DNA from 2 places in the Winogradskyella sp. 266wxhm genome. Region 2 is predicted to be linked to the other one. Evidence: riboswitches for the same ligand, from Rfam matches in the RefSeq annotation. Region 2 holds a riboswitch; the other holds the start of a gene.

Region 1 (15,621 bases), 370 kb from region 2:
GTAAGGTTTCATATGCTTTTACAGGTCTAATATTTGCGAACAAGCCCAATTCTTTTCTCAATTTCAACAAGCCTTGTTCTGGACGTACTTTTGCAGTTGGATCATTATCGTATTTAGGATCACCAATAGCACCGAACAAAATAGCATCAGTAGACATACAAACATCTAGCGTTTCCTCTGGAAGAGGATCATTATACTTATCAATGGCAATAGCACCAACATCTGCATTAGTAAACTTAAAATTATGATCGAACTCTGTCGCAATTGCTTTTAAAACTTTAATTGCCTGACTTGTAACCTCTGGACCAATTCCGTCACCTGGTAAAACTGCTATATTTAAATTCATTAGTGTAATTAGTATGTTTTTTGTGCTTCAAAAGCTTCTATTAATTCTTTACTATTAACAAGGTAATCGATATCGTCGTACCCGTTTATTAAACATGTTTTCTTGTAAGCATCAATCTCAAATGTTTCTGACAAATCAGAACCTAACACAGAAATGGTTTGATCTTCTAGATTAACTTCTATAGTTGTTGTTGGTTCTTTTTCAATCTGACTGAATAATTGATTTAAAAATTCTTCAGAAACCTGAACTGGCAACAAGCCATTATTAAGAGCATTTCCTTTGAATATATCAGCAAAAAAACTTGAAACCACGACTTTAAATCCATAGTTTGTTATTGCCCAAGCTGCGTGCTCTCTACTAGAACCACAACCAAAATTATCTCCAGCTACCAGAATACTTCCTGAGTATTTTGAATCATTTAAAACGAAGTCTTCATTTAAAGAACCATCTTTGTTATATCTCCAATCCCTAAATACATTATCACCAAAACCTTCTCTGTCCGTGGCTTTTAAAAAACGCGCAGGTATGATTTGATCTGTATCTACATTCTCAATATTTAGAGGAATGGCAGATGATTTTAATGTTGTAAACTTTTCCATATTTATTTCCTAAGATTAGGACTATTTTAAATTTTATAATGTGTAATGAAAAGGGTCTTAAACTTAAAAGCCGTAAGTTAAATACCTACAGCTTCCATTTCCTCTATTTCTTGTGTGACATCCACTATTTTTCCAGCAACAGCAGTTGCCGCAGCAACCAATGGACTAGCTAGAATAGTTCTAGAACCCTGTCCTTGTCGTCCTTCAAAATTTCTATTGGATGTTGACACACAATATTCTCCTTGTGGAATTTTATCTTCATTCATCGCTAAACAAGCTGAACAACCTGGCTGACGAAGTTCAAAACCTGCATCTTCAAAAATAGTTTTTAATCCTTCTTCAATAATTTGAGCTTCTACTTGTTTACTTCCTGGCACTAACCAAGCCGTAACATTATCCGCTTTTTGTTTTCCTTTAATGAAAGAAGCAGCCACTCTAAAATCCTCAATTCTTGAATTGGTACAACTACCTATAAACACGTAGTTAATTGGTTTATTGATTAGACTTTCACCAGCTTCAAAATCCATATATGCCAAAGATTTTTTAAACGAGGCATTTTCTTCTTTAGGAATATTAGAAGTAATCTTTATACCCATGCCTGGATTAGTTCCATAAGTAATCATTGGCTCTATGTCCTCAGCATCAAAAGAATATTCTTTATCGAACGTCGCTCCTTCATCGGTTGGTAAAGATTTCCAATACGCTACTTGCTTTTCAAAATCTTCACCCTTAGGAGCAAATTCTCGTCCTTTTATATATTCAAAAGTTGTTTCGTCAGGAGCAATCATTCCACCACGCGCACCCATTTCTATACTCATGTTACAAACGGTCATTCGACCTTCCATACTCATTTCTTCAAAGACATTTCCCGCGTATTCACAGAAATATCCTGTACCAGAATTTGTACCTAATTTTGAAATGATATACAGGATAACATCTTTAGGTAAAACGCCTTTTTTTAGTTTTCCATTTACACTAACCCTAAGACTTTTTGGCTTAGTCAATAACAAACATTGACTTGCAAAAACTTGGGCTACCTGACTTGTACCAATTCCAAAAGCAATGGCTCCGAATGCACCATGTGTTGATGTATGGCTATCGCCACAGACCATAGTCATACCTGGTTGTGTGATTCCTAACTCTGGAGCCATTACATGAACAATGCCATTATACTTGTGTCCTAACTCGTATAAGGTAATATCGTTTTTCTTACAATTCTCTGAAAGTTGCTCTAACTGTTGTCTAGATAACGCATCTTTTACTGGTTTATCTTGATTTAAGGTAGGCGTGTTATGATCTGCCGTAGCTACAATTTGATCTGGTCTAAAAATAGGAATTCCGCGATCTTCCAGTTCTTTGAAAGCTTGCGGACTTGTAACTTCGTGAATTAAGTGTTTGTCTATATACAATATTTGTGGACCGTTTTCTACACTACTGACCACATGCGCATCCCAGACTTTATCGAATAATGTTTTTTTTGACATTTAAGCTGAAATTATTTGTTTATAGACTGAACTCGTTTCAATAATTTGATGGATATCATTATCATCAATCTCTTTCTTTTTATCTGCAAAATCCAAGAAATTAGCATACACTTCATCTAACTGAAGCTTGGTTAATTCATAACCTACATTCTTAGCTCTGTAAGCTAATGCTGCTCTACCGCTTCTTGCTGTTAACACAATTGCAGATTCGGTAACACCAACATCTTTTGGATCTATAATTTCGTAAGTTTCTCTGTTTTTTATAACACCATCTTGGTGGATTCCTGAACTATGAGCAAACGCATTAGCACCAACAATAGCCTTGTTTGGCTGTGTATAAATACCCATACTATCACTCACTAATTGACTCATACCATACAGCATTGATGTGTTGATATTAGTATCTAAATTTAAGTATGGATGTTGCTTCAGTACCATCACCACTTCTTCTAAAGCAGTATTTCCTGCACGCTCACCAATACCATTAATAGTACATTCTATTTGTCTAGCACCATTAATTACACCTTCTATAGAATTTGCTGTAGCCAACCCTAAATCATTATGACAATGACAAGACAGTATAGCATTTTCTATTCCTTTTACGTTTTCTTTTAAGTATTTGATTTTCGCTCCGTACTCGCTTGGCAAACAATATCCTGTTGTATCAGGAATATTCAAGACTGTAGCACCAGCCTTTATAGCTGCTTCGCACACTCTAGCTAAGTATTCGTTATCTGTTCTACCAGCATCTTCAGCATAAAACTCTACATCTTCAACAAAAGACTTTGCATACTTTACAGCTTTGTAAGCTCTCTCAATTATATCTTCTTTATTAGATTTAAATTTGTGAATGATATGAGAATCTGAAGTTCCAATTCCTGTATGTATCCTAGGTTTCACAGCATATTTCAACGCTTCTGCCGCTACTTTTATATCATTTTCTACAGACCTAGTTAATCCGCATACTGTTGCATTTTTTACAATTTGCGAAATTGCTTCCACAGATTTAAAGTCGCCTGGACTAGACACTGGGAAACCTGCTTCAATAACATCTACTCCAAGAAGGTCTAGTTGTTCTGCAATAACAACTTTCTGTTCTGTGTTTAATTTACAGCCAGGAACCTGCTCACCATCCCTCAAAGTTGTATCAAATATTTGAATATGGTTATTTGACATTTATTAAAATATATTTTAGTATTGTCTTACGAATTTATACTTTGAAAATAGTTTGGCTCTAAGTCTTCGCTCTAGTTTACGATGCCCAAAGTCCAAAACGAATATTAATTAACTGATTTACAATTTAATAACTCGATTTTTAATTGATAACTAAAGACCAAAAAGACAATTTATTCGCTCTTGTGAAGTCACTCACCAAATCAGAAAAACGTCAGTTTAAGCTATACGTTGGTAGACTTGACGTAAACTCGGATTCTAAATTTTTAAATCTTTTTAATTTTTTGGATAAAGCTTCTAGTTATAATGAAGCTGCAATAGTAAAAAGCGGCATTGTAAAAAAGCAGCAACTTGCCAATGTAAAGGCGCATTTATACAAACAGATTTTAATCAGCTTAAAATTGAGCCCATCGCATCAAAACATACGTTCGCAAATTAGAGAACAGCTAGATTTTGCATCAATTTTATACCACAAAGGCTTATACAAACAAAGTTTAAAAATTTTAGATAAAGCTAAAGAGCTTGCTATTACTAATGAAGAAAAGAATCTTGCTTTTGAAATTGTTGAGCTCGAAAAAATAATTGAGTCACAATACATCACACGCAGCATTAGTAACAGAGCAGATGAACTTGCATTGCAAGCCAAAAGCCTAAGTGCCCAGAATGTTATTGCCAGCAAACTATCTAATTTATCACTTCAACTTTACAGTACTATACTAAAAACTGGTTACGTTAAGAATGAAGAAGAAAGCCAAAAAGTAACTAAATATTTTAATGACAGGCTTCCTAAATTTAATTTCAATAAAGTAGGCTTTAGAGAAAAATTGTGGTATTACAAAGCGCAATTATGGTATAGTTTTTTAATGCAAGACTTTTTGAGTTGTTACAAATATGCTTCGAAATGGGTGGACTTATTTTATCAAAATACAGGCATGATTCACCTGAATCCAGTTTTCTTTTTAAAGGGTAATAATTATCTTTTAGAAGCTATATTCTACATTAGAAATAAGCCTAAATTCCTTCAGAAGTTAGAAGAATTTAAAACCACAGTAAATCACCCTAAATTTCCTAAGGATGAAAATGTAGCATCACTAGTTTTTCTTTACACCAACTTTCATAACATAAATGCTCATTTTATTGATGGTAGTTTTGAAGAAGGTTTAGAGCTAATTCCTAAGATAGAAAAAGAACTAGAAACCTTTAAAGATAAAATAGATGCACATCATAAAATGATTTTCTACTACAAGTTTGCTAGTTTACATTTTGGAGCAGGAAACAACAAAGAATGTATTAGATATTTAGATAAAATCATTTCGAATAAATCACTTTCTATGAGAGAGGATTTACTTTGTTTCTCAAGAGTTTTAAACTTGGTGGCACATTATGAGGCTGGACTTGATTATCACTTAGAAACTCTATTAAGAAGCACCTATAAATTCTTAATAAAAATGAATGATTTGCACGAGGTACAAAAGGAAATGATAAAGTTCATCAAGAATTTACAACACATTTATCCTCATGATTTAAAGGATGCTTTCAAAGAATTATTAATCACTCTAAAAACTTACGAAGATCATCCTTACGAGAGACGAGCATTTCTGTATTTAGACATTATTTCTTGGCTTGAAAGTAAAATTGAAAACAAACCTGTTAGCGACATTATAAACCAAAAATACTTGACTAGATACGCGCCTTGAGCTTAAAATTCTCATAAAAAATATATAAAATCACTAAAATATTTGGATTTTAATTTTTTGTATTGCAATATTTGTACTCACAAAGTTCAAAACTTACTGAAATGTTATCAAGAAAGGTGGAGGGAATAGACCCGTTGAAACCTTAGCAACCCTTAGACTTACTGAGAAGGTGCTAAATTCTACTTTATTTTCGATTCATTTATCGAACAATTTAGATAGATAACTCAAGACTAATCACTCATCTGTAATTAGCATTTTCTTTTTAACATTTTTCTATTAAGTACGCTTCAATCGAAGCTTATTTGGCTTTTGGTTTAATTTATTTATTAACTCAAAAACTTAGAAAAATGAGTACACAAAAATTCGCAACAAAAGCGTTGCACACAGGACACGATGTTAGTAAAAATGGCGGAACCAGAGCAGTTCCTATTTACCAAACCACATCATACGTATTTAATGATGCCGATGATGCTGCAGGGCGTTTCAACCTTTCTGTCCCAGGATTTATCTACACAAGATTAAACAACCCTACAAACGACATCTTAGAGCAACGTCTAGCAGACCTTGAAGGTGGTATTGGCGCTGTAGCAACAGCATCTGGTACAGCTGCAATTTCAACAACGTTACTAACCTTATTAAGAGCAGGAGACCATATTGTTGCATCGAGTAGTTTATATGGTGGCACTTATAATTTATTGAGTGTAACCCTTCCAAGACATGGAATTACAACAACTTTTGTAGATCCTTCTGACCCTGAAAACTTTCAAAAAGCAGCGCAAGAAAATACAAGAGCATTCTTTATTGAGTCTTTAGGAAACCCTAAGCTCGATGTTTTAGATCTTGAAGCGATTTCTAAAGAAGCTAAAGCTCATAAGGTTCCTTTGATTGTTGACAATACAGTGGCCACTCCTTATTTACTGAACCCTATTGAATATGGTGCCAATATTGTTATTCACTCTCTAACAAAGTACATCAATGGTAATGGTACATCTCTTGGTGGAATTATTATTGATGCTGGTACTTTTGATTGGACAAACGGTAAATTTCCTGAATTTACAGAACCGTCACCAGGATATCATGGTTTGGTATATAGCGAAGCTCTAGGAGCTGCTGCATTTATTGCCAAAATTAGAGTAGAAGGCCTAAGAGATTATGGTGGAACATTAAGCCCTTTTAATGCTTTTCAAATTATTCAAGGACTAGAAACCTTAGAATTGCGTATAAAAAAGCACAGTCAAAATGCTTTGGAATTAGCGAAATGGCTACAAGAACAACCTGAAGTAAATTGGGTGAATTATCCTGGATTAGCAACAAGCAAATACAAAAAACTTGCTGATAAATATCTACCAAAAGGACAAAGCGGTATTGTAACCTTTGGTGTAGATGGAGGCTACGAATCTGCAAAAACTATTGCAGACACCACAAAACTATTCTCCTTACTTGCCAACATTGGTGATACAAAATCTTTAATTATACACCCTGCAAGTACAACTCATCAACAACTGAGTGACAAAGCTCAAGAAGCTACAGGAGTTACTAAAGACTTAATACGACTATCTGTTGGTTTAGAAAACATTGATGATTTAAAAGCCGATTTAAAAGAAGCTTTTTCTGTTGTTATTAAGAAAAAGTCGCTTCAAAATTAGTCTTTAATTAGTGTTGTTTATTAGAAAACAGATGTCTTGTCTTAGCAAGACATCTGTTTAACCTATTAAAAATAGAAATGGAAAATTTACATTACATAAACATTCCTAAATACACCACATCTACAGGTAAAACCACGAGTATTAATTTGTCTTACCAAACCTTTGGAAAAAACTTAAATGAAGCACCAATCATAATGATTAACCATGCACTTACTGGAAATTCAAATGTTATTGGAGAGAAAGGTTGGTGGAATGATTTAATTGGAAAAAACAAGTGTATAGACACAGACACCTATTGCATATTAGCCTTTAATATTCCAGGTAATGGGTTTGAGAACATAGGAGAACATCTTTTAGATAACTACAAAGACTTTACAGCTAGAGATATTGCTCAGTTATTTGCAATTGGATTACAAAAATTAGGTATCGACAAGCTTTTTGCTATCATTGGAGGCTCCGTAGGAGGTGGCATTGCTTGGGAGTTAGCTGCGTTAAAACCAAATTTAGCAGAAAACATTATTCCTATTGCTACAGATTGGAAATCTACAGATTGGCTTATTGCTAATTGCCATATTCAAGATGCTATTCTCAATCATTCTAGTCAACCGCTATCAGATGCTAGGATGCATGCTATGACACTGTATCGTACACCTGATTCCTTGAAGGATAAATTCAACAGAACAAAAACTGAATCTGGTTTATACAATATAGAATCTTGGCTCAACTACCATGGTGATAATTTAAATAATCGCTTTCACCTTTCTGCTTACAAGATGATGAACCAAATATTGAAAACTATTGATATTACAGAAGGAAGAGATAACTTTTTAGATGTTGCTTCAAAAATTTCGTCCAACATACATATTGTTACCATAAATTCTGATTTATTTTTTAAACCTGAGGAAAATTGGAATTCCTACGTGGAATTAAAAAGCATTAAGGATAATGTTTATATCAGTGAAATTAAATCTATTCATGGGCATGATGCTTTTTTAATTGAATTTGACCAACTTTCGCGTTTTTTAAAACCAATTTTCAAACCTAAAGTAAACACCATCAGCAATACATTAAGACAATTTGTGGCTTAAGCACATTTCACCTAACTAATGTTTTACTTATTGTAGCGATTTCTAACTGCTTATTATACTTTTGTCTTAAATAAATAAGTATATGGATAAGAAAGCATATTTTATGCAAGAAGCAGTTAACACTGCTTTAAAAGGTATGAATAATAATGAAGGCGGCCCTTTTGGTTGCGTTATTGTTAAAGACGGGAAAATTGTAGGTCGCGGCAACAACAAAGTTACCTCAACTAATGACCCAACTGCTCATGCTGAAGTTACCGCAATAAGAGATGCTTGTAAAAATCTTGATTCTTTTCAGCTTGAAGGTTGCGAAATTTATACATCGTGTGAACCTTGCCCAATGTGTTTAGGCGCTATTTATTGGGCCAGACCAGACAAGGTTTATTACGGAAGTAATCAGGTAGATGCTGCCAATATTGGTTTTGATGACGCGTTTATTTACAAAGAAATTCCTCTTCCTTACGAAAAAAGAAGTATTCCATTTATTCAACTAGCAAGAGATATAGCTATCCAACCATTTAAAGAATGGGCAAAAAAAGAAGACAAAACAGAATATTGATGGATTTATCTTAAAAGTAGAAACCAAAACTACCGGTAACACCAAATCTTCTGGCGTCGGGATTATCAAGATAATTTCCTCTAAAATTAAAATCTATTCGAAGGATTTTAAAAATGTTTGCCACACCAAAACTGTACTCATAATAAATATCCTTATCTGGTGCCATTAAAGGAATTTCAACTGGATTTCCTGTAGTGTTCAAAGCTATATTTTCATCTGATAATTCACCCCAAACACCGCGCAAGCTCATAATAGCTCTCAAGTTGTATTTCTTCAAAAAAGGTATTCTTGAAAAAATACGTCCGTTGAAATTATGTTCTATATGCATTGAGGTATAAGTATCTGTTACAAACTCGTAAAAATCTAACTGAGAAAACGTATTATATATAGAAAAATAGGTTTGGTTACCAGGTACCACATTTAGTAACGATAAAGGCACTTCACCAAAAGTTTTTCCTGCTTCAATAGATGTTGTTAATCTACCAAAGCCACCTACTTGCCATGGTTGTATATAAGAAAACTGAAGCTTTGTATAGTCAAAATCACTACTTAACCAATCTCTATCACCTCGACTGATCTGAGCAAACAGTCTAGCGTAATCATCGTTTCGCTCTTTACGCTCCACTCCATAACCTGTCATTTGTCGCTTAGGGAAATAGGCTAAAGAAAAACGTGTTTCAAACTGCTCAACTTCTGAAGAAACTCCTGTTGGTGACTCAGGATCGTTATAATCTAAACTAAAAGTTGGAGATGCCGAACTCAAAGTTCTAAAACTACCATCGAGTCGCATTTCAAAATTTCTGAGTGGCTCAATAGACAGCCCTAAATTGACTAGATTAATGTTGGTAAGCTTATCATTGGTTCCCGTTGTTATAACCGATGAGGATGCCAAACTTCTACCTAAAACATCTGTAGAGCTGGTAAGACTTGCCCCTATTTGTTCAATATCTCTACGATTACCACCAAAAATGGTTAAACGACTCTTTTTATCTAACAACCACTTTCCTGAAATACCGTATTTAAATTTATCATCTCTAAAGCCATAAGCCAAAAAGCCTTCTAATCTCCATAAATCATTTGGTCCAAAATAAGTTCTTCCTCCTGTTCTAAGTCGTAAACCTTCAACTTCATTATAACCAAAAGTTGAAAAGATTGGCCCATAATCGAAATTTATACTCGGAAATTCTATGTAGCCAGAAGCTAAAACACTTCCTAAATTATAGAGACGCTTAAATTTTTTAACTGTTTTAAGTGTGTCCAACATTTTATACACACCTTTTTCATCTTTATTTAAAGCCTCTAACCTATTCTCTTCCCAAAAATCATCTTCTCTGTTATAAACGTCTTCATCATAATTATAAACCTCTTTGTCATAAAAGTCTCTATCCTTTGACTCATTGAATTTATAATTATCGTACAACGTAGTTCGCTTTCCGTAAACACCTCTTGATTTTTCCTTTTTATTCAGAGCAAAATCAGACAAGAAGTAATCGCGTTTTATCAGAAATAAAGAATCATTGAGCACTTCAAATTCTTGCTCTATATAAATTTCTTTAACCCAGTTTATATTGGCACTTTTTGAAGCTTGTAGGTTAATTTCTTTTATGGCATAAGTAGAATCATTAACCCAAAAATCACCTTTAAAAGTGAGTTCATTTTTTCGTCTTGGATAATAGATAATATTGTAGCACCATTTGTTATCAATATAAGCGCTATCGGATAGCACATAATTGTAGGTTTGAATTCCTGTACGGCTCAAAGGACTTACAAAACTCTTATCGAAAAACTTTAAGTAGTTATCGTAAACATTAAAATCTGAATATAAATCTTCAATAAAATCAATAATGATTTGATTATTACTAAATCCTGAATTTTTATTACCTACAAGATCTTCACGCTTTTTGTTGATAATATTGTCTCCATAAACTTTCTTTACAGATTCATTTAAGAAAATAGGCAAGTAGGTTTTTCCTGTAACGTTTGAAGTATCTACCTCCTCAAAAACAAACTCCATGCCTTTAAAAAGTTTACTTTTAATTAAAGCACTGTCAATGGTATTGAGATCAAATTCTACTTTTTCGTACTGGTCGTATTGGTATTGCTTAAATTGGCTAAGACCATTTTGTCGCTTACGTTCCCAAATTTTTTTGAGAATTCTAATCGCTGGGTTTTCTGAAGCCTTTTTTGACTGCTTTCCTGTAACAATTACAACTTCATTTAAAGAAGAGGCTTCTTCTTTTAGCGTAAACTTAAGATCGTAATTAACGCGTTTAGTTAAAGGATATTCTTGCATTTCGAAACCTAGAAAAGATACAATAAGTGTTTCCCAATTTTCATCAGATTCTAGATAAAACCTACCTTCTTCATTTGTGATTGTACCTGTTGTAGAACCTTTGAAAAGTACATTTGCAAAAGCAATAGGCTGATTGCTTTCATCAAAAACATAACCGCTGACTTTAGTCTGTGCTATAGCAGAAAAAAAACTGAGGCCTAAAAGAGTGATAAGTAGTTTTATCTTCATATTAAAATAAAAAACTTCATCAACAACCGTGCAAACTTTAGCATGAGGGTCACTAATGAAGTTTATTAAACGCAGAAAACCGCGATTTATTTATTTGTACATTACTTTTTTAACTGCTTTTACCACATCATTGCTATTAGGCAACCACTCTTCAAGAAGAACTGGTGAATATGGCGCAGGCGTATCTGCTGTATTTATTTTTACTACAGGAGCATCCAAGTAATCAAAAGCTTCAGATTGTACCAAATATGTAATCTCAGTAGCAACGTTTCCAAAAGGCCAAGCTTCTTCTAAAACTACCAATCTATTTGTTTTCTTTACAGATTCTAAGATAGCTTTTCTATCCATTGGTCGTACAGTACGTAAATCTATAATTTCAATTGAAATACCTTCTTTCTCTAATTCTTCTGCAGCTTTGTATGCTTCCTTAATGATTTTACCAAAAGAAACTACAGTAACATCTGTACCTTCTCTTTTAATGTCAGCGACACCTAATGGAATAGTATATTCTCCTTCTGGCACCTCACCTTTATCACCATACATTTGCTCAGACTCCATAAAAATTACTGGATCGTCATCACGGATTGCAGATTTTAAAAGCCCTTTAGCATCATAAGGATTAGATGGCACAACAACTTTTAATCCTGGAGTATTTGCAAACCAGCTTTCAAAAGCTTGAGAGTGCGTTGCAGCTAGCTGACCAGCCGAAGCTGTTGGTCCTCTAAATACGATTGGACACTTGAACTGCCCACCAGACATTTGTCTAATCTTAGCCGCATTATTTATAATCTGATCAATTCCAACCAAAGAAAAGTTAAATGTCATATATTCTACAATCGGACGGTTTCCTGTCATTGTAGAACCTATAGCAACACCAGCAAAACCTAACTCTGCAATTGGTGTGTCTATTACACGTTTTGGCCCAAACTCATCTAACATACCTTTTGAAGCTTTGTAAGCTCCATTATATTCAGCTACTTCTTCGCCCATAAGATAGATACTTTCGTCTCTTCTCATTTCTTCGCTCATGGCTTCAGCTATAGCTTCTCTAAATTGAATTGTCTTCATTATTATAATTTTATTCGAATAGCAAAAATAGGAATAATTCAGTTTAATTTTATAATAATAAAGCGGATAAAATTACCTAGACACAATAAAACTTTTAGCACTTCCACCCAATCAAAATCAATCAATCAAATTCTCAATTATTGCTTTTAAAACTGAAAATTTAACATTCAAATGTTAAGTTTTGTGAAAAAACCATAAATTTACTATGCATGCATAGTAAAAATTCAAATTATATATTTATCTTCGTGACCATATAAATAAAGACCTTTAAATAAATAATTTTTTATGAAGATATTAGTATGTATTAGTCATGTTCCTGATACAACCTCAAAAATCAACTTTACGGAAGGTGACACTAAGTTTGACACTAACGGTGTTCAATTTGTAATTAATCCTAATGATGAGTTCGGTCTAACGCGTGCCATGTGGTTTAAAGAAAAACAAGGTGCTAGCGTAGATGTTGTAAACGTCGGTGGACCAGAAACAGAACCTACCTTAAGAAAAGCCTTAGCCATTGGTGCAGACACTGCCATTAGAGTTAACACTCCTGCTACAGATGGTTTTTCTGTCGCTAAACAACTTGCTAAGGTTGTAAAAGATGGTGGTTACGATTTAGTTATTGCTGGTAGAGAATCTATTGATTATAACGGAGGAATGGTGCCAGGTATGATCGCAGCTATGGTAGGTGCTAACTTTGTAAACAACTGTATTAGCTTAGAAGTCGATGGTACTTCTGCAAAAGCTGTAAGAGAAATTGATGGAGGAAAAGAAACTGTAAGTACATCTCTTCCGTTAGTGGTTGGAGGACAAAAAGGTATTGTTGAAGAAAGTGATCTTAGAATTCCTAACATGCGTGGCATTATGATGGCGCGTAAAAAACCTTTAACTGTTGCTGAACCTGTTGATGCGAATGCTGAAACAAATGCAGTAAGTTTTGAAAAACCAGCGCCAAAAGGAGCTGTGAAATTAGTTGATGCTGACAATTTAGATGAGTTAGTAAACTTACTTCATAACGAAGCTAAAGTTATTTAGTACTTAACAGTTGTTACAATTTAGTTTCATTTAAAAAAATCATTAATGACATCCTGAACGCTTAACTTCGGGATAAGAAAAATAAAAAACATATGTCCGTTTTAGTATATACAGAATCCGAAAAAGGAAAATTTAAAAAAGTAGCATTCGAGGTTGTCTCTTATGCCAAAGCTATTGCTGATAAAATGGGTAGTACCGTTACCGCTGTAGCTGTTAATGCAGATCAACCTGATACTTTAGGTAAGTATGGTGCTTCAAAAGTACTTTCAGTAAAAGCTGATAGTTTAGATAGATTTAATGCAAAAACTTACGCTTCAGTTATTGAGCAAGCTGCTAAACAAGAAGGCTCTAAAGTTGTTGTAGTAAGCTCTAGTGCTAATAGTAAATATTTAGCACCTCTTTTAGCCGTAAACCTAGATGCAGGTTATGTATCTAATGTTGTTGAAGCGCCTTCAAACGTTTCACCTTTTACAGTAAAGAGTTCTGTTTTCACTAATAAAGCGTTTGCTAATACCGAAATAAACACTGATGTAAAAGTTGTTGGTTTATCCAATAATTCATTTGGTGTAGTTGAAAATGATACTAGTGCTTCCACAGAAGAGTTTTCACCTTCATTACCAGAATCTGGTGTAAATGTAGAATCAGTTGACAAAGCTACTGACAAAGTAAGTATTGCAGATGCTGAAATTGTTGTTTCTGGTGGTAGAGGTCTAAAAGGCCCTGAAAATTGGGGAATGGTAGAAGAATTAGCCGAAACACTTGGTGCTGCTACAGCTTGTTCTAAGCCTGTTTCAGATTTAGGCTGGAGACCACATAGCGAGCACGTTGGACAAACAGGTAAGCCTGTAGCTTCAAACTTATATATTGCTATTGGTATTTCTGGTGCAATTCAGCACTTAGCAGGTATCAACGCTTCTAAGGTAAAAGTAGTTATCAATACAGATCCTGAGGCTCCTTTCTTCAAGGCAGCAGACTATGGAGTTGTGGGTGATGCTTTTGAAGTTGTACCTAAATTAACAGAAAAATTGAAAGCTTTTAAGGCTCAAAACGCATAATTTTATTACCTTGTAGTAAGATAAGGACTGTTTAAATTTAGAAATTCTCATATCCGTTACGTTTCATCGAAACTATGAGAAAATTAACCAAATCTGTAAATTGCAGTTGGTAAAGTCCAAATTTAAACAGTTCTTTGTGTTTTATAATTATGAGCTTAGTTCGTTTAAATATAAAGGGGATTTCTTACAGCCAAACTCAAAATGGCGCATATGCTTTAATCCTCAATGAATATGAAGGAGATCGAAAACTACCAATCGTTATAGGTGCCTTTGAAGCACAATCTATAGCTATTGCTTTAGAAAAGGAAATTCGACCTCCAAGGCCACTTACACACGATTTATTCAAAAATTTTGCAGATAGATTCGATATTGTTGTCAAGCAAGTTATCATTCATAAACTTGTAGATGGAGTATTTTACTCTAGCTTGATTTGTGAGCGCGACAAAATTGAAGAAATTATCGATGCCAGAACAAGCGATGCCATTGCTTTAGCACTTCGTTTTCAAGCACCGATTTTTACCTATAAAAACATTTTGGATAAGGCAGGCATCTATCTTAAAGTGAATCCAAAAAAAGAGGATGAAGAACAAGATAGCATCTTAGTAGACGACGTAATTGCAGAAGAAATAGAATCTGCAACTTTTGAAAAGGAAGGCTACAAAGACAAATCTTTAGAAGAACTAAATGCCTTACTCGATGAAGCAGTAAATAACGAAGACTACGAAAAAGCTGCTAAAATTAGAGACGAAATATCTAAACGCTAACTAACACTTACATTTTCATGAAATACTTTTTCAAGGCCCTTCTTGCTATTTTTATTGGACTTTCATCAATCACAGCACAAGAACTTGAAAAAAAATGGGTTTCAAAATCATCAGACAGTGAGTTTCATACGCTGAATTTTCAGGATGGTGAATTTGAATTCTCTTCAAATTCTTCAGAAAACCTTAATGGTGACTATATGTACCAAAACAAATTATTGGTACTTTATCATAACGACTCTATTCAATCTATTGAGCGCTATAAAATCACCGAACTAACAGATTCTACGCTTGTTTTCTCTGGAGAAAGCATGAATTTTGATCTAATCTCACACAAAGAAGATGTTTCAACTATAACAAATAAACCTGACACCAATACTATTATTCCCAGTCAAGGTGTTTCCTTAGATAGCATTTGGCGAGGTGTTTTAGGAATGGTTGTACTGATAATCATTGCTTTTTTATTTAGTAGTAACAGAAAAGCCATCAATTGGAAAACTGTCGGTATCGGTCTAGCTTTCCAGATTCTTATAGCTATTGGTGTTCTTAAAGTAGGCTTTGTAAAAATAGCTTTTGAATGGGTTGGAAGTTTATT
Region 2 (15,621 bases):
AAAAACAAACAACTATAAACTATCAACCAAATTTGGGCTTAACCATTTTTCAGCGTCTTCTTTGCTAATATTTCTTCTTTTTGCGTAATCTTCTAATTGATCTTCGGTGATTTTTCCTAAACCAAAATATTTAGCTTCAGGATTTGCAAAATAATAACCACTTACACTCGCTGCTGGCCACATGGCTAGACTTTCGGTTAATTTTACACCAATGATTTCTTCAACTTTTAAAATGTCCCAAATGGTCCTTTTCTCTAAATGATCTGGACAAGCTGGATAACCTGGCGCAGGACGAATACCTTTGTAGGCTTCTTTAATCAACTCTTGATTGCTTAAATTTTCATTAGATGCATAACCCCAAAAATCTGTACGCACTTTTTGGTGCAAATACTCTGCAAATGCTTCGGCTAATCTGTCGGCTAATGCTTTAATCATTATGGAATTGTAATCGTCGTGATTCGCTTCAAAATCTTTGGCTAATTGCTCGGTTCCAAAACCTGTAGTCACGCAAAAACAACCGATGTAATCTTGAATTCCTGTGTCTTTTGGCGCGATAAAATCGGCTAATGCGAAATTTGGAACACTTTCTCTTTTTTTGAGTTGTTGACGCAGTGTTAGAAACTTCACCGAGTTTTTTTGAGATGCTGAATCAAGTTCAGCATGACAATCTTCGATCATCACCTCAATATCATCATTGTTAACTGAATTTGCAGGAAATAACCCAAAAACTGCTTTTGCTTTCAGCAGCTTTTCATCAAACACTTTTTGTAGCAATACTTTGGCATCTTTATACAATTCGGAAGCTTGTTTACCAACCACTTCATCTTCTAAAATCTCAGGAAATTTACCATGTAAATCCCAACTTCTAAAAAATGGTGACCAATCGATATAGTCATATAAAAGTGTGATGTCAAAATCTTGAATATCTTGAATTCCTAATTGATTTGGCTTTATAATTTCAGTAGTATTCCAATCAATTTTAAACTTTTTTTGTCGCGCTTCTTCAATAGAAATATATTCTTTTTGCTTTGTTCTGTTTAGAAATTTTTCTCTAAACGCATCATATTCTTCTCTTATTTGCGATTTAAATACTTGGTTGTCTTTCTGTAACAAATCACCAACAACCGTTACTGCACGAGATGCGTCGTTAACATGAATAACTGTGTTACTATAATGTGGCGCAATTTTCACAGCCGAATGTGCTTTAGATGTTGTAGCTCCACCAACCATTAATGGAATCTTAAAATTTTGTTTTTCCATTTCTTTGGAAATGGTTACCATTTCATCCAATGATGGTGTGATTAATCCGCTTAATCCAATAATATCTACGTTTTCTTTTTTTGCCGTTTCTATGATTTTTTCTGGCGGAACCATAACGCCTAAATCAATAATTTCGAAATTATTACAGCCTAAAACAACGCTAACAATATTCTTCCCAATATCATGAACGTCACCTTTTACAGTTGCCATCAATATTCTTCCTGCAAACTCTTGTTTTCCATCTTTTTCAGCTTCAATAAATGGTTGAAGATAGGCTACTGCTTTTTTCATCACTCTTGCAGATTTTACCACTTGAGGCAAAAACATTTTTCCGCTTCCAAACAAGTCGCCAACTACATTCATTCCAGTCATTAGATGACCTTCAATAACTTCTATTGGTGCAGCGACAGATTTTCGTGCTTCTTCTACATCTTCAATAATAAAAGCATCAATACCTTTAACTAAAGCGTGTGTAATTCGGTTTTGTAAAGCTTCATTTCGCCATTCTTGAATCGCGTTATCGGCTTCTTTTTTATTGCCTTTTACAGTTTCGGCGTAGTCCAATAATCTTTCAGTTGCATCATCACGTCGGTCTAATAACACATCTTCAACACGTTCTAATAATTCTTTCGGAATTTCATCATAAACCTCTAACATGGTTGGGTTGACAATACCCATATTCATTCCGTTTTTAATGGCATGGTAAAGAAAAGCGGAATGCATCGCTTCTCTTACGGTATTATTTCCTCTGAAAGAAAACGACACGTTACTAACGCCACCAGACACGTTTGCGTGAGGTAAATTTTCTCGAATCCACTTGGTCGCATTGAAAAAATCAAGTGCGTTTTTTCGGTGTTCTTCCATACCTGTCGCCACAGGAAAAATGTTAGGATCAAATATGATATCTTGAGGTGGAAAGTGGACAATGTCCACTAATATTTTATAGGAACGCTCACAGATTTGGATGCGTCTATCAAAGGTATCTGCCTGACCAACCTCATCAAAAGCCATCACAATAACTGCTGCACCATAACGCTTAATACGTTTAGCTTGACGAATAAATTCAGTTTCACCTTCCTTTAAACTGATAGAATTTACAACCGATTTCCCTTGCACAACCTGCAAACCAGCTTCAATAATTTCCCATTTTGAGCTATCAATCATAATTGGAACACGTGCAATATCAGGTTCCGAAGCTATTAAATTTAAAAAGGTAGTCATAGCGTAAACGCCATCTAACATACCTTCATCCATGTTAACATCTATGATTTGCGCACCGCCTTCAACTTGTTCTCTTGCTACATCTAGCGCTTCGTCATATTTTTCTTCTTTAATTAATCGTAAAAATTTACGCGAACCTGTTACGTTTGTGCGCTCACCAACGTTTATAAAATTACTTTCTGGTGTAACAATTAATGGTTCTAAACCTGATAACTGTAAGTATTTGGTGTTTGGTGTTTGGTGTTTGGTTGAATTCATCATTACTTTTTATTTTTGAAATAATTAATGAATCCGTTTAATAATCTTTTTACAGAAGTAATCTCTTCTAAAACTTCTGAAAGCTGTTTTTCTGAAATATATTCTAAATCATGAGCTAGAAACAACTGAGTTTCGAGTTCAAAAAGAGAACCTTTTGAGATATATAAAAATTGAATAGTCTCTTTATCTGATTGCCTTCCTATACCTTCAGCAATATTTGAAGGGATTGAAATTACACTTCTATTAATTTGATTTGTAAGACTATATATTTCAGTATTTGGAAATTGAGACGTCAAGCTGTAAACAGTCTTCACCAATTTTCTTGCAATCTTCCAAACATCTAAATCTGTATAATTCTTCATAATTCTTTCTTCTTTAATACTAAATACAATAAACTAAACACCAACAACTACTTGTCTAGGTTTATATTTTTTAGCCACTTCAGCAATAGCTTTAATGTGTTCAGGACTTGTGCCGCAACAACCACCAATAATATTGATTAAGTTATCCTTTAGATAGTTTTCTATAAGTTGTTGCATCTGTTCTGGTGATTGGTCATATTCACCAAACGCGTTTGGTAATCCAGCGTTTGGATGTGCAGAAGTATGAAATTCAGTTTTGTCGGATAAGCGTTTTAAATACGATTGTAATTGTTCTGCACCTAATGCACAATTAAAACCAACACTTAACAATGGGATATGAGATACTGAAGTTAAAAAAGCTTCTACCGTTTGTCCTGACAATGTTCTTCCTGATGCATCTGTTATTGTTCCAGACACCATAATTGGGATATCAATATCTCGTTCTTCTTTTACTTCTTCTATAGCAAATAATGCTGCTTTTGCGTTAAGCGTATCAAAAATGGTTTCGACTAACAAAACATCTACGTCACCATCTATTAAAGCTTCGACTTGCTCTTTGTAAGCTACTCGCAATTCTTCGAAAGTAATAGCACGAAATTCTGGTCTGTTTACATCTGGACTTAAGCTTGCGGTACGGTTTGTTGGACCGATACTACCAGCTACAAAACGAGGTTTTTCAGGGTTTTGCTTAGTAAATTCTTCCGCAACTTGTTTGGCTATTTTAGCGGACTCAAAATTTAATTCATAAACCAAATTTTCCATTTGGTAATCTGCCATAGCGATTGATGTACCTGAAAAGGTGTTGGTTTCAACGATATCTGCACCAGCTTCAAAATACTTACGATGTACTTCTGCAATTGCTTCTGGCTGTGTTAAAGACAGCAAATCGTTATTGCCTTTTAATGGCGTTGGATAATCTTTAAATCGCTCGCCACGAAAATCTTCTTCAGTAAATTTATATTGCTGAAGCATAGTACCCATTGCTCCATCAAGTACTAAAATTCGTTTTTGTATTTCTTCTTTTATGTTTGGCATTACTTCAAAGCTTGTTTTAAATCGTTAATAATATCTTCGGCATGTTCTAAGCCAACAGAAATACGTATTAATCCACCTGAAATACCTGTTTTTAGGCGATCTTCCTCCGATAGTTTAGCATGCGTTGTTGATGCAGGATGCGTAACAATACTTCTGGTATCTCCTAAATTAGCAGATAGTGACAAGAGTTTTATGCTGTTTAAAAAGTTTCTGCCAGCATCAATGCCTCCCTTTATTTCAAAAGCGACAATACTACCACCGAATTTCATTTGTTTTTTTGCTAATTCATGTTGAGGATGAGATTTCAGAAAGGGGTATTTTACAAAGTTTACCTTGTCGTGATTCTTTAAAAACTTAGCTGTTTTCAATGCGTTATCACAATGTTTTTCTACTCTTACAGGTAAGGTTTCTAGGCTTTTTGATAAAATCCAAGCATTGAAAGGTGAAAGCGCCGGACCAGTATTTCTTGAAAACAAATAGATTTTTTGAATAAGCTCAGCATTACCAACAGTTACGCCACCAAGAACTCTACCTTGTCCATCAATAAGTTTTGTTGCTGAATGAATGACCAAATCTGCACCAAACTTAATGGGTTGTTGTAAATAGGGAGTTGCAAAGCAATTATCTACAATAAAAATGAGATTATGTTTTTTAGCAATATTACCTAAAAGTTCTAAATCTAGTATATCAACAGCTGGGTTTGTTGGGCTCTCAGCATAAAGAATTTTGGTGTTAGGCTGAATTAAATTTTCAATACGTTCAATTTCATTTATTCTAAAGTAGCTTGTTGAAATATTCCACTTAGGAAGAATGTTATTAAACAAAGTCTGGGTAGAACCAAAGATACTCTGACAAGACACAATATGATCACCTGAATCTAAAAGAGCAGCAAATGTTGAAAACACAGCAGACATACCAGTTGCAAATGCATAGCCACGTTCGGCACCTTCCATTTGGCATATTTTTTCTACAAATTCAGAGCTGTTAGGATTACTATATCGACTATAAATATTACGCTCTTTTTCGTCTGCAAAAGAGGCGCGCATATCTTCAGCATCTTCAAAAATATAACTCGATGTTAGATACAAAGGGTTAGAATGTTCTAAAAACTGTGTGCGCTCTATTTGAGTGCGAATTGCGGCAGTTTCTATATGTTTAGAATTCATTTTCTATTAAATTTTATGTATTTGGTAAAACCAAAAGCCCAAAGCGCCATGTTTAGACGTGCTTAATAGGAAATGTTATAAAGAAATAATAATGCGGAAATGCATATTTTGTTTTAGTTATCTATCTAATTTTTTGATAAATGGATCAAAAAATCAAGTAGAATTTAGCACCTTCTTAGTAAGTCTAAGGGTTGCTAAGGCTTCAAAGGGTCTAATCCCTCCACCTTTCTTGATAACATCTCAATAAGTTGTTTGAACTTTGAAAGCACAAAACTCTGAAAGAAAATAAGAATAAACAAATTTTATTCTCTTTATTTTGATTGAATAGTATTAGTTATATCTTTGGTTTTACCCAAACGAATTAATTATGTTAGATAACTTTTGGTTTAATGTTCAGTATGGCATTAATCATGTTTTAGACCTCGATGGTTATGACCACGTCCTTTTTTTAATGGTATTAGCAGTGCCTTATCTTTTTAAGGATTGGAAACGTGTACTGTTATTAGTATCAGTATTTACATTAGGACATACGCTTTCACTTGTATTAGCATCTTATGGTATTGTAAGTGTGAATGGTTCATTAGTGGAATTCTTGATTCCTGTAACGATATTGATAACCGCTATTTATAATGTGTTTACTGCTGGCAAAAAAGAAAGAAACAGTAAAATAAGCTTACTGTTTTTCTCCACATTATTTTTTGGTCTTATTCATGGACTAGGTTTTGCGAGAGAATTTAAAATGTTTGCAGGGCAATCACAGAATAGGCTAGAACTTTTAATAGAGTTTGCTTTAGGAATAGAAATCGCACAAATAATCATTGTTTTTGTCGTTTTATTCATAGGTTTTTTATGTCAAACTATTTTTAGATTTTCGCGTAGAGATTGGGTAATGGTTCTTTCTTCTATAGTTATAGGGCTTGTAATTCCCATGATAATTCATAGCGAATTGTTAAATTAAGACGAAAGTTTGATAAAACTTTAACTGGTAGCGAATTGTTTATAAAATACTATCCTTTTATATTCGTTACTTAGATGGTACGTTTGTGCCCTAATATTTATATATGTCCAAGACTAAACAATTGCGTTATGATAAGGCTTATCTTAGGATAGCTAAAGAATGGGGAAAATTATCACATTGTAAGCGTAAGCAAGTAGGAGCACTCATTGTAAAAGATAGAATGATTATTTCAGATGGTTACAATGGTACACCAACAGGTTTCGAGAATTATTGTGAAGATGAAGAGGGTTACACCAAATGGTATGTTTTACATGCTGAAGCCAATGCGATATTAAAAGTAGCTTCATCAACACAATCGGCTAAAGGGGCTACTTTATATATTACCTTATCTCCTTGTAAGGAGTGTAGTAAGCTTATTCATCAAGCTGGCATAATTCGTGTTGTATATCAGCAAGGGTACAAAGATGACTCTGGATTACAATTTTTAGCAAAAGCAGGCATAGAGCTTGTTCAAATAGAAGATTTAAAAGCCTAGTGGCCACAAAAAATAAATACATACCACTAATTATTGGTGTTGCAATTGCAGCAGGTGTTGTTATTGGTGGAAAATTAAACTTCACAGATACTTCAGATAATCTTTTTACCACGAATAGTAAAAAGGATAAAATAAATCGGCTTATAGATTACATAGACTATGAGTATGTAGATGATGTAAATACAGATAGTATTGTAGATGTTACTGTTAATGGAATTTTAGATAATCTCGATCCACATTCTACCTATATTCCAAAAGAAGATTTAGAGCGCATTACAGAAAACATGAAAGGTGATTTTGTAGGTGTAGGAATAAATTTTTACACCTATAAAGATACTATAACCGTAGTAAAACCAACTGAAGGTGGTCCAAGTGAGCGCGCTGGAATTATGGCTGGAGATAGAATATTGATGGCAGATGGTGACACGCTTTATGGAAAAAACATCACAAACGATCTTATTACAGAAAAGCTAAAGGGTGATAAAAACACTAAGGTAAAATTGACTGTATTCAGAAAAGGTGAAGATGATTTGCTTGAGTTCACTGTAAAGCGAAAAGACATTCCTATTAAAAGTGTTGATGCGGCTTACATGCTTACAGATAACTTAGGTTATATTAAAATCAACCGTTTTGCAGAATCTACGTTTAATGAATTTAAAGATGCTCTTGATGAGCTTCAAGAACAAGGAGCTACAAAATTAGCTTTAGACTTAAGAGATAATCCAGGTGGTTTTTTAGGTATAGCAGAGCAAATTGCCGATGAATTTTTAGAAGATGATAAACTAATTTTATTTACTAGAGATAAGAAGGGAAGAGAGGAAAGAACCTATGCAACCAAGCGTGGAGATTTTGAAGATGGTGAAATTTATATCCTTATCAATGAAAATTCTGCTTCTGCAAGCGAAGTTATTGCTGGCGCTTTACAAGATAACGATAAAGGTATTATTGTCGGAAGACGATCTTACGGAAAAGGTTTAGTGCAACGTGAAATGGCATTAGGTGACGGAAGTGCGGTTCGGCTTACAGTTTCAAGATATTATACTCCAACAGGACGTTCTATTCAAAAACCTTATACTACCGGTGATAATTATAGTTATTATAATGACTATTATAAACGCTTAAGAACAGGCGAACTTGTTGATGAAAAGAATATTGAAGTAGATGATTCCTTAAAGTTTACAACTCCAAAAGGAAAAGTCGTGTATGGAGGTGGAGGCATTATACCTGATGTTTTTGTACCTGTAGATCGATTGTTTGATAACGAAACTATTAATTACCTAAGGAGAAGAGGTCATTTCGGATATTTTGTTTTTGAAGAATTAGATAAAAATAGAAGTGTTTATAAGAATGTTACTAAGTACGATTTTATAAATAATTTTGAAGTCAGCGATGATATTGTAGTTCGTTTTCAGGATTTTATTAATGAAAGAGAACGTACAAATATTACTTTCGTAGCTTATAATGATGAAATAAGACGTCTTATAAAAGCTACTCTTGCGCGTCAGTTGTTTGATGACAATGCCTTTGAGGAAATTATAAACAAAGATGATATTATGGTTGAAGAAGTTATTCTTTTAAGCCAAGAATATCCAAGCCTTCAGACTATTATAAACTAGCTATGTTTATCGTGAACTTTGGTGTGTTTTCCATCGTTCCAAAGTGTGAGAATATCTGTGGCCACATGAGCTCCACTTCCGCTAGCAATAGAAAATTGGCTCCTCCAACCTGCTAAAGTACCAGCAACATAAAGGTTCTCTTCCACTAAATGATCAGTGTTTTTTAACCAAATTCTATCTTTTTCAATTGCGGCTCTTGGGTGCGGCTCAATATAGTTTTCTAAACCTTTAATCGTTATTAAGCTTGTATAACCAACAGCAACTACAACAATTTTGGAGATGTAACTGTTTTTATTGGTTTCAACTATAAATCCTTCAGTAGTTTTTATTACCGATTTTACTTTCTCTTTTTCAATTTGTTCAACATGAGGGTATAAATTTCTTAACTGATTTTTTCCACTCTCTAGGATATCCTTGCCCAAAGTTCCAGGTTCTAGACCAAGAACATTATTAAATAATGCTGTTTGTAGATGTGAAGTCTTTTGGTGTGTTATAATACCTATTCTTTTATCTTTTGCATAAGCTTTGTCTTTAGCTGACCCTAAGACCAAAGCACAAGATAAACCTGCAGCTCCTCCACCGATAATTAATGTATCAAACATATTTTTTGTTTATTCTATCAATTAACAATATAAGTTATATTTAATGTTTCATATGTGATATTAAAATTTTTTTTGAAACAGATTTTATGAGGTTTTTATTCCGATTGTTTTTAATTCTTACAGTGTCAATCTTTTTGGGTTCCTGTAAAGGAAAAAATGAAACTGATAATTTAAATAACAAAAATGTTCATAATGAAACTGAAGCTACATACCAAGATAGTATACAAATAAAAAAAGCGAGATCTATACTTGCTGAAGCTATCAAGAATATTCAAAAAGAACGGCTGGATGGTAAAACCGAAAAACTCTTAGATAGTGCCAGGTTATATTATAAAAAATTAAAGCACATACCCATTGAAGATCTGAGTAACCTGTACAGTTATTATGATGTTTTCACTTACAAGACAAATCAACTTGATAAGAACATTCTATACAACAAAGAGTTTATTGATCTGTATAAGAATTATGATAATAAGAATTATCAAAAATTATTAATGGCAACTACAAATCTAGGTTACTCTCTAGGTGATATTGGTAAGCCATTAGATGCTCTGCAAGAAAGTGTTTTTCCTATCAAAAATACTATAGATTCTCTATTAAAGGAAACTATACCTGATTCGCTAAAACTTCAACTACAAGTTACAAAAATGGTTAATTACAGGCAGCTTATAATATATGCTCAGGAATTAGAAAACGGGAAGATATTAAGAGAGTCGGTAGATGATTTTGAAGCGTATTTGCTAGAAGATAACATTCCAAAGCAGGCTGAAGAATTTTTGCCTTATGCTCTTAGTAATTTAGCAGATGTCTGTATAGATCTAGGTGAGTTTGAAAAAGCTAAAAATCATATCTCACATTGGAAATCACTGATACCACCAAACAAGTATATAGATCAACTAATGATAATAGACTTGGAATCCAAAATTCAGGAATTGAATGAAGAATACGATCAACTGACCTTTAGTTTTGAAAAGGCAAAGGAAGTTTACGATTTAATTGAAGAAAATAATAGATTTAAGAATATGTTTTATTCTTCAATAATTCATAGAGAGGCTAAAATTGAACTCAAGAAAAAAGATTTTGACCACGAACTTTTAGATGATAAAGTTAAACGGCTCATAGAAATGAGTGTTTCGGATATAAAGAAAGACCAAATGTTTGCTTTATATGCATATGATTTAGAGGTAAAAAAAAGATTCTTGTCTAATAATTTAGATTCTATACTATATTATTTGGACGTTCACCTAGAACTCGCTAATAAATTCCAAAGAAGTGACTTTTTAAATAAACATACACTAAATAGTGTAAAATATGCTCTACTAAGAAGCGATAGTGTAGATTTAGATATTACAATCAATAATTATTTGAAACGTATTAAAGTAAATAGCTTAGATGAAATAGATGCTTCTGATATAACAAATAATCACTTGTATGGTAGTTTACACACGGCTCAAACATTAATAGAATTAAGTAATTTGATTTTAGAGAATGCTAAACTATCCAATAATCAAAATTTGTTTCAAAAATCATTTAAGTTGGCCTTGTTATCTGGAATGTTAGTGAATGAAAATAGAAGTCAATTCAACTTTAATGTTTTTGAAAAAAATCTAATTGATAATATAAATACTAATCTATTACTATGTAGATCATTATTAGAAGTAGATCATACTGAAAATAATATGTTCAATGACAATATTGTTAATGTTGTAGAGCAAAATACTAACTCGCAACTTACCATAAAAAACACTATCAATAATATTAAGTATAGTTACAACGAGGGAGTTAAAAAAGTTTTAGATACCCTCAATTTAATAGAAGTAAGGATTGCTCAGTTAAAATCTCGACTGATAAAAAATGATGATGATAAAAATCTAATTGAAGAACTTGATAGCTTAAAATTGAATAAATCAAATCTGTTATTGAGTCTAAAAAAGCAATCTTATGATAGTAAAATTAATGATGCTTTAGATTTTAATCTTGCAGAATTAAAATCTAACCTATCTAAACAAGAGGTTATTGTGCGTTTTTATGATTACGATAACTTGTATGCCTTTTTAATTTCAAAAAATAATACACAGTTTTTTAATCTTGGAAATAGTGAAGATTTATCTCAAAAGTTTTTTAATTTTTTAAGCGATGTTAAACAACTTAAAAATTACAAAAACAGTTATAATGATGTAAGTTCCAATTTGGAGTTCTTAAATAAGAACCTAAATTTTAAAAAAGTAACCATAGTACCAGAAGGTAGTGTTTCGTTACTGCCATTTGAACTCTTTTTGGACAAAAGCTTGGAAAGTGATAGAGTTGTAAACTACAATACATCTTTAAAATTAATAGGTAATATCAATAGAGACAGTAATGAACTTTTAGCATCATATTCACCTACTTATTTGGAAAAGCCAGATAATAAAAATGAATTTAGAGCATCTATAGAGCGTAGTAATAATACATACCAATTGCCTTTTGCTGAAGAAGAAGCAGCTTATGTAGCATCTCTATTTGATGGTGATTTGTATAACGGTACTACAGCTAATAAAGAGAATTTTATAAGTACGGTTTCTAATTATGGCGTGCTTCACTTAGCAATGCACGCTTATGTAGACGAAGACAATGAATATAACTCTAAGCTATTATTTTCTAGTAGCGATAGTGAAGATCATTTAGACTTAAATACAATTTACAATCTTAAGTTAAACGCTGATTTAACCACATTGAGTGCTTGTAATACAGGTTTTGGGCGTGTGGATTCAGAGGAGGGTGTTTTAAGTCTTTCAAGAGCTTTTCAATATGCTGGTAGTGATGCAACATTAACAAGTTTATGGCGTGTTCCAGATAAAGAAACTTCAATTATAATGAAGCGTTTTTATGAATATTTAAAAGAAGGTTTATCGAAAGATGAAGCACTAAAAAAAGCAAAACAAGAATACTTGAAAAGTGTTGATGACTCTAATTTAAAACACCCATATTACTGGGCAGGCTTTGTACTTACAGGAGATACATCACCAATTACTAATAGTCCTAACTATTGGATTTATATTATAGTTGGTTCCTTATTTCTTTTATTGGTGATCATCATAATGAAAAAACGTTCTAATTTAGGTTAGAACGTTTTTGAATTTTATTTCTTCAAGACTTTAAAATTTTGAACCGAGCTTTCAACTTTTATATTCAATAAATAAATACCCTTTGTTAAATTGAATATATCAATATGAGAATCCACATGAGTTAGTTTACCTTCGGCTATAGTTTTTCCTTGTAAGTCGAACAGTCGATAAGTACCATCATTTTCTATGCCATAGATATTGATTGTATTTTCTACTGGATTTAAAATACGGATGTTATGAAACGTAGGTGATGTTGTAGATAAGCTATTACTTAAATTATAAATATATACAGCACCAGGACTTCCCTCAGGTAATATGTTTCCATTGATGTCACCTCTATCTGCGTAGGCACCAACAGCTAGTTGATTACCATCCCAAGATGTAATATAACCAAACTCATTTGTGCTGTCTGGAAATGGTGGTGGAATGACATATCTGTTATCAATATTTCCATTACTATCTATATTTAGTTCCTCTACAAGCCCAGATGCTCTTGTAGAGCCATTGTATGGCACTCTACCTCCCTTATAGCTTATCAAAGCAGTGTTCCCTATCAAATTTATGGAAGCGCCATAACCAGCATTAAATTCTACATTTGGTGGTTCAACAATTTCAGTTTGAGACCAAGTATTATTCACCTTTTTGAATATATAAACAATACCACAGTCTGCAGTATTGCTAGTTCCTGGTTGAACTCTTGTTTCATTAGAAGCGCCAACTACTAATGTGCTATCGTTTATATCTAAACCATCACCAAAATCAGCATTTGCAAATCTTGTACTTGGTACTATTTTTTGCTGTAATAAGAATTGCCCCATGTTATTACTTTCGAAAACGTAGACCGCTCCTGCGAAATTTAGGGGATTGTTTCCATTAGCATCTTGTTGTTCTCCTCTAGTACCAACTGCAAGAGTGTTTCCAAATAGGGAAATTTCAGTGCCAAAGAAATCATTTGAGCTAGGTTCTGGATTATCAATACCTTGACTATAGGTTACATTACCACTATTGTCATAATCGTAAACGTGAATTTTACCACTTCTTAAAGCATTAACACTAGTGTATCTATGTTCTACTTCACTTATAAAAATTTGATTGTTGGTTAAATAAACTCTATATCCAAATAAGTGATTAAGCTGTCTTGTGGGAGCAAATATCTGATTGACCAATTCCCACTGGTTGGTAGCAGAATTATATTTATAGAGGAAAACAGCACCAGCGCTCTCTACAGTCGGAAAACCATTAGCACTATCGTTATATTTATATCTAGGTGCTCCCACAGCTATAAAATCACCATTAATTTCTACTTCGCTTGCATAATTATCATAAGATTCAAGGAATGGTGCTTTTAGTTTTTGTTCAAAAATGAAGTTACCGCTAGAGTTTTTTCTAAAAACATATGCAGCACCAGTATTAGGTTCGCTAACTGTACCATCAAATATATCTCCTCCCACTAAAATATCACCTTGTATATCTACAGCCCAACCAAAACGGTCATTAAATGAGCCATCAGGTGCCATAATTTTTTCATTAAAGGTTGAACTTTGTGAATAGGTAATTATTGATATGCAAATAAGGATAAGAGTAGTTATTTGTGTTTTCATAGGTTTTAATTTATTATAGTGAGATTATAGGTTGCTATATTCCCAAAAAAATTGATAGGTTGAACTAGAGTTATTGTAAGTTCTTATCATATCTGCTGCTATTGGATAATCGCTTTCTAGTAAATAATTGAATGAATATGTTAATGTCTCGCTAGAATTATTAGAATATGCAGTTATATCTATATTGGAGAGATTGTTTTCGTTAATGTAATAGAGTCTAAAATAAACATAGTTGCTAATACCAATAGTAACCCAATAACTAGGATTTAAATCCTGTAGGTCTACCCAAGTTACATTAGTATTCATTCCTATTTGGTTGTATAACTCGTATAATGGGTTTATAGAAGTATGGTATATTAGGTCTACATCTTGCCTTACGATATAAGATGAATTTGTGCCATTGGTATACGAGTTTACGACTCTAACAACTTGCCCTTCATTGTTGTATGTTAATGTGTATTTTTCAATATTAGAATTGTCACTATTCGTTTCGGTAACTTCTGTTAGCTGGTTTTCAGTGTTATAAATTAAATTTCTCTGTATGGTCAGTATTGGGTTACCTGTTAATGAGTGAAGTATTACAATATCTTGTCTAGTTAATTGATTCTGGATATTGTAAATTAAGGTACAACTTCCCTCATCGTTAGTTATTGTTTCTAACCTTCCATTGCTGTCATAAGTATAACTGTTGTTAGAGAAACTTGTGAGTTTATCCTCCGCAAAAATTATTGGTGTTATTGCGTTATTAGAGTTTATAATAGCTTGTGGCTTACCACTGTTTTCATAAGAAATTTGATAGTTTTCTGTATCATTAGAAAAACGCACCAGTTTAGGTGTGGGTGAGTTTTGGTTTCCTCCGTCATCATCTTTACTGCAGCCTAGAGTAATGAGGGCTATTAATAATAAAGCAAATCTTTTGATAAAATATGTCATAATAGAATGGTTTTCTATTAATGACAACCTTTACAAAAGGTAAACATGGTTAATTCAACTTTTTTAAAATTATTTCTGCAGTTTTATGCTTGTAAGATTTTTTATTTACAATTTCCTGTAACAGAGTTTTACCTTTTTCTACGTTATTACCTTTTAGGTAAGCTAAAGCCAAATACCAATTACGATGTTGAGATAGGTTATCCGAATATTGTTTATGGCTATTAAGTAATTCTATTGATTTATCTTCGTTGCCTAGTTGTAGTTCACATATAGCTTGGTAAAACAAATAATAAGATGTTGAGGTGGCTTTATATAAATCTGCAAATTGTTCTGAAGCTATTTTGTATTTCTGAGTATCATAATTTCTAAAAGCTATTGCTTTTGGGCTTTCTACTTCATTACTACGAGAATTAGGTACAATAATATTGTCATAAGGTTGAAAATATGCTGCAAATATAGCATCGTTACTTATGGGTTGATTTTGTTTCCATATACCTACAATACTAAGACATATAATTAGAGAAGCGGCAATAGCTATTTTATAATATTTAGATGTTTTTTTGTTAGCCTGCTGATGTTCAATTTGTTTTAGACGTTCTTTTAAGTCTTCTTTTTTTGTAGAAATAATAGCCTTTTTTACCTGCTCTTCTAGTTCAAATTGAGCTCTAAACTTCTCATCTGTATCGAGTAGGTTCTCAAAAACAGTTTTTTGCTCAGTACTGAGTTTGTCTTCAAAATAAAGTTCTATTAATTCTTTGTGTTCCATTTTACTTTTTTACGAGTTGTTTTAATTTTCTTAAACATCTCGATTTTTGACTTTTAACAACATCTGTATTGTCATAATTTTCAATAATTTTTATATCCTTGAGTGTTTTTCCTTTGAGGTAAAACAGCTCTAAAATTAGTTGACATTGTTTACCTAGCTTTTTAAAATTAGATTTTACCAATTGCTCTCGCTCAGATAAAACTT

The links. A riboswitch is a leader RNA that binds a small molecule or an ion and turns the genes downstream of it on or off. The one in region 2 is predicted to bind S-adenosylmethionine.
Region 1: linked by a shared signal. The riboswitch ahead of AC2H4K_RS04915 (O-acetylhomoserine aminocarboxypropyltransferase/cysteine synthase family protein) and the one ahead of AC2H4K_RS06335 (trans-sulfuration enzyme family protein) in region 2 are both predicted to bind S-adenosylmethionine.

What each region holds. Positions count from the first base shown of each region.
Region 1 covers NZ_CM179559.1:1,077,945-1,093,565, forward strand. Annotated here, with positions in the region: gene leuB (3-isopropylmalate dehydrogenase) at 1-346, opposite strand, end outside; gene leuD (3-isopropylmalate dehydratase small subunit) at 355-945, opposite strand; gene leuC (3-isopropylmalate dehydratase large subunit) at 1,023-2,429, opposite strand; gene AC2H4K_RS04905 (2-isopropylmalate synthase) at 2,430-3,605, opposite strand; gene AC2H4K_RS04910 (hypothetical protein) at 3,752-5,299, shown strand; SAM riboswitch class I at 5,401-5,525, shown strand; gene AC2H4K_RS04915 (O-acetylhomoserine aminocarboxypropyltransferase/cysteine synthase family protein) at 5,647-6,945, shown strand; gene AC2H4K_RS04920 (alpha/beta fold hydrolase) at 7,023-8,033, shown strand; gene AC2H4K_RS04925 (nucleoside deaminase) at 8,116-8,589, shown strand; gene AC2H4K_RS04930 (DUF5686 and carboxypeptidase-like regulatory domain-containing protein) at 8,600-11,110, opposite strand; gene AC2H4K_RS04935 (pyruvate dehydrogenase complex E1 component subunit beta) at 11,201-12,178, opposite strand; gene AC2H4K_RS04940 (electron transfer flavoprotein subunit beta/FixA family protein) at 12,464-13,210, shown strand; gene AC2H4K_RS04945 (electron transfer flavoprotein subunit alpha/FixB family protein) at 13,303-14,265, shown strand; gene AC2H4K_RS04950 (bifunctional nuclease family protein) at 14,415-15,029, shown strand; gene AC2H4K_RS04955 (NupC/NupG family nucleoside CNT transporter) at 15,047-15,621, shown strand, end outside.
Region 2 covers NZ_CM179559.1:1,450,454-1,466,074, reverse strand. Annotated here, with positions in the region: gene metH (methionine synthase) at 13-2,739, opposite strand; gene AC2H4K_RS06345 (four helix bundle protein) at 2,742-3,101, opposite strand; gene AC2H4K_RS06340 (homocysteine S-methyltransferase family protein) at 3,135-4,136, opposite strand; gene AC2H4K_RS06335 (trans-sulfuration enzyme family protein) at 4,136-5,302, opposite strand; SAM riboswitch class I at 5,417-5,541, opposite strand; gene AC2H4K_RS06330 (HupE/UreJ family protein) at 5,670-6,260, shown strand; gene AC2H4K_RS06325 (deoxycytidylate deaminase) at 6,364-6,795, shown strand; gene AC2H4K_RS06320 (S41 family peptidase) at 6,795-8,411, shown strand; gene AC2H4K_RS06315 (FAD-dependent oxidoreductase) at 8,408-9,013, opposite strand; gene AC2H4K_RS06310 (CHAT domain-containing protein) at 9,100-12,117, shown strand; gene AC2H4K_RS06305 (T9SS type A sorting domain-containing protein) at 12,132-13,718, opposite strand; gene AC2H4K_RS06300 (hypothetical protein) at 13,743-14,651, opposite strand; gene AC2H4K_RS06295 (hypothetical protein) at 14,701-15,417, opposite strand; gene AC2H4K_RS06290 (sigma-70 family RNA polymerase sigma factor) at 15,419-15,621, opposite strand, start outside.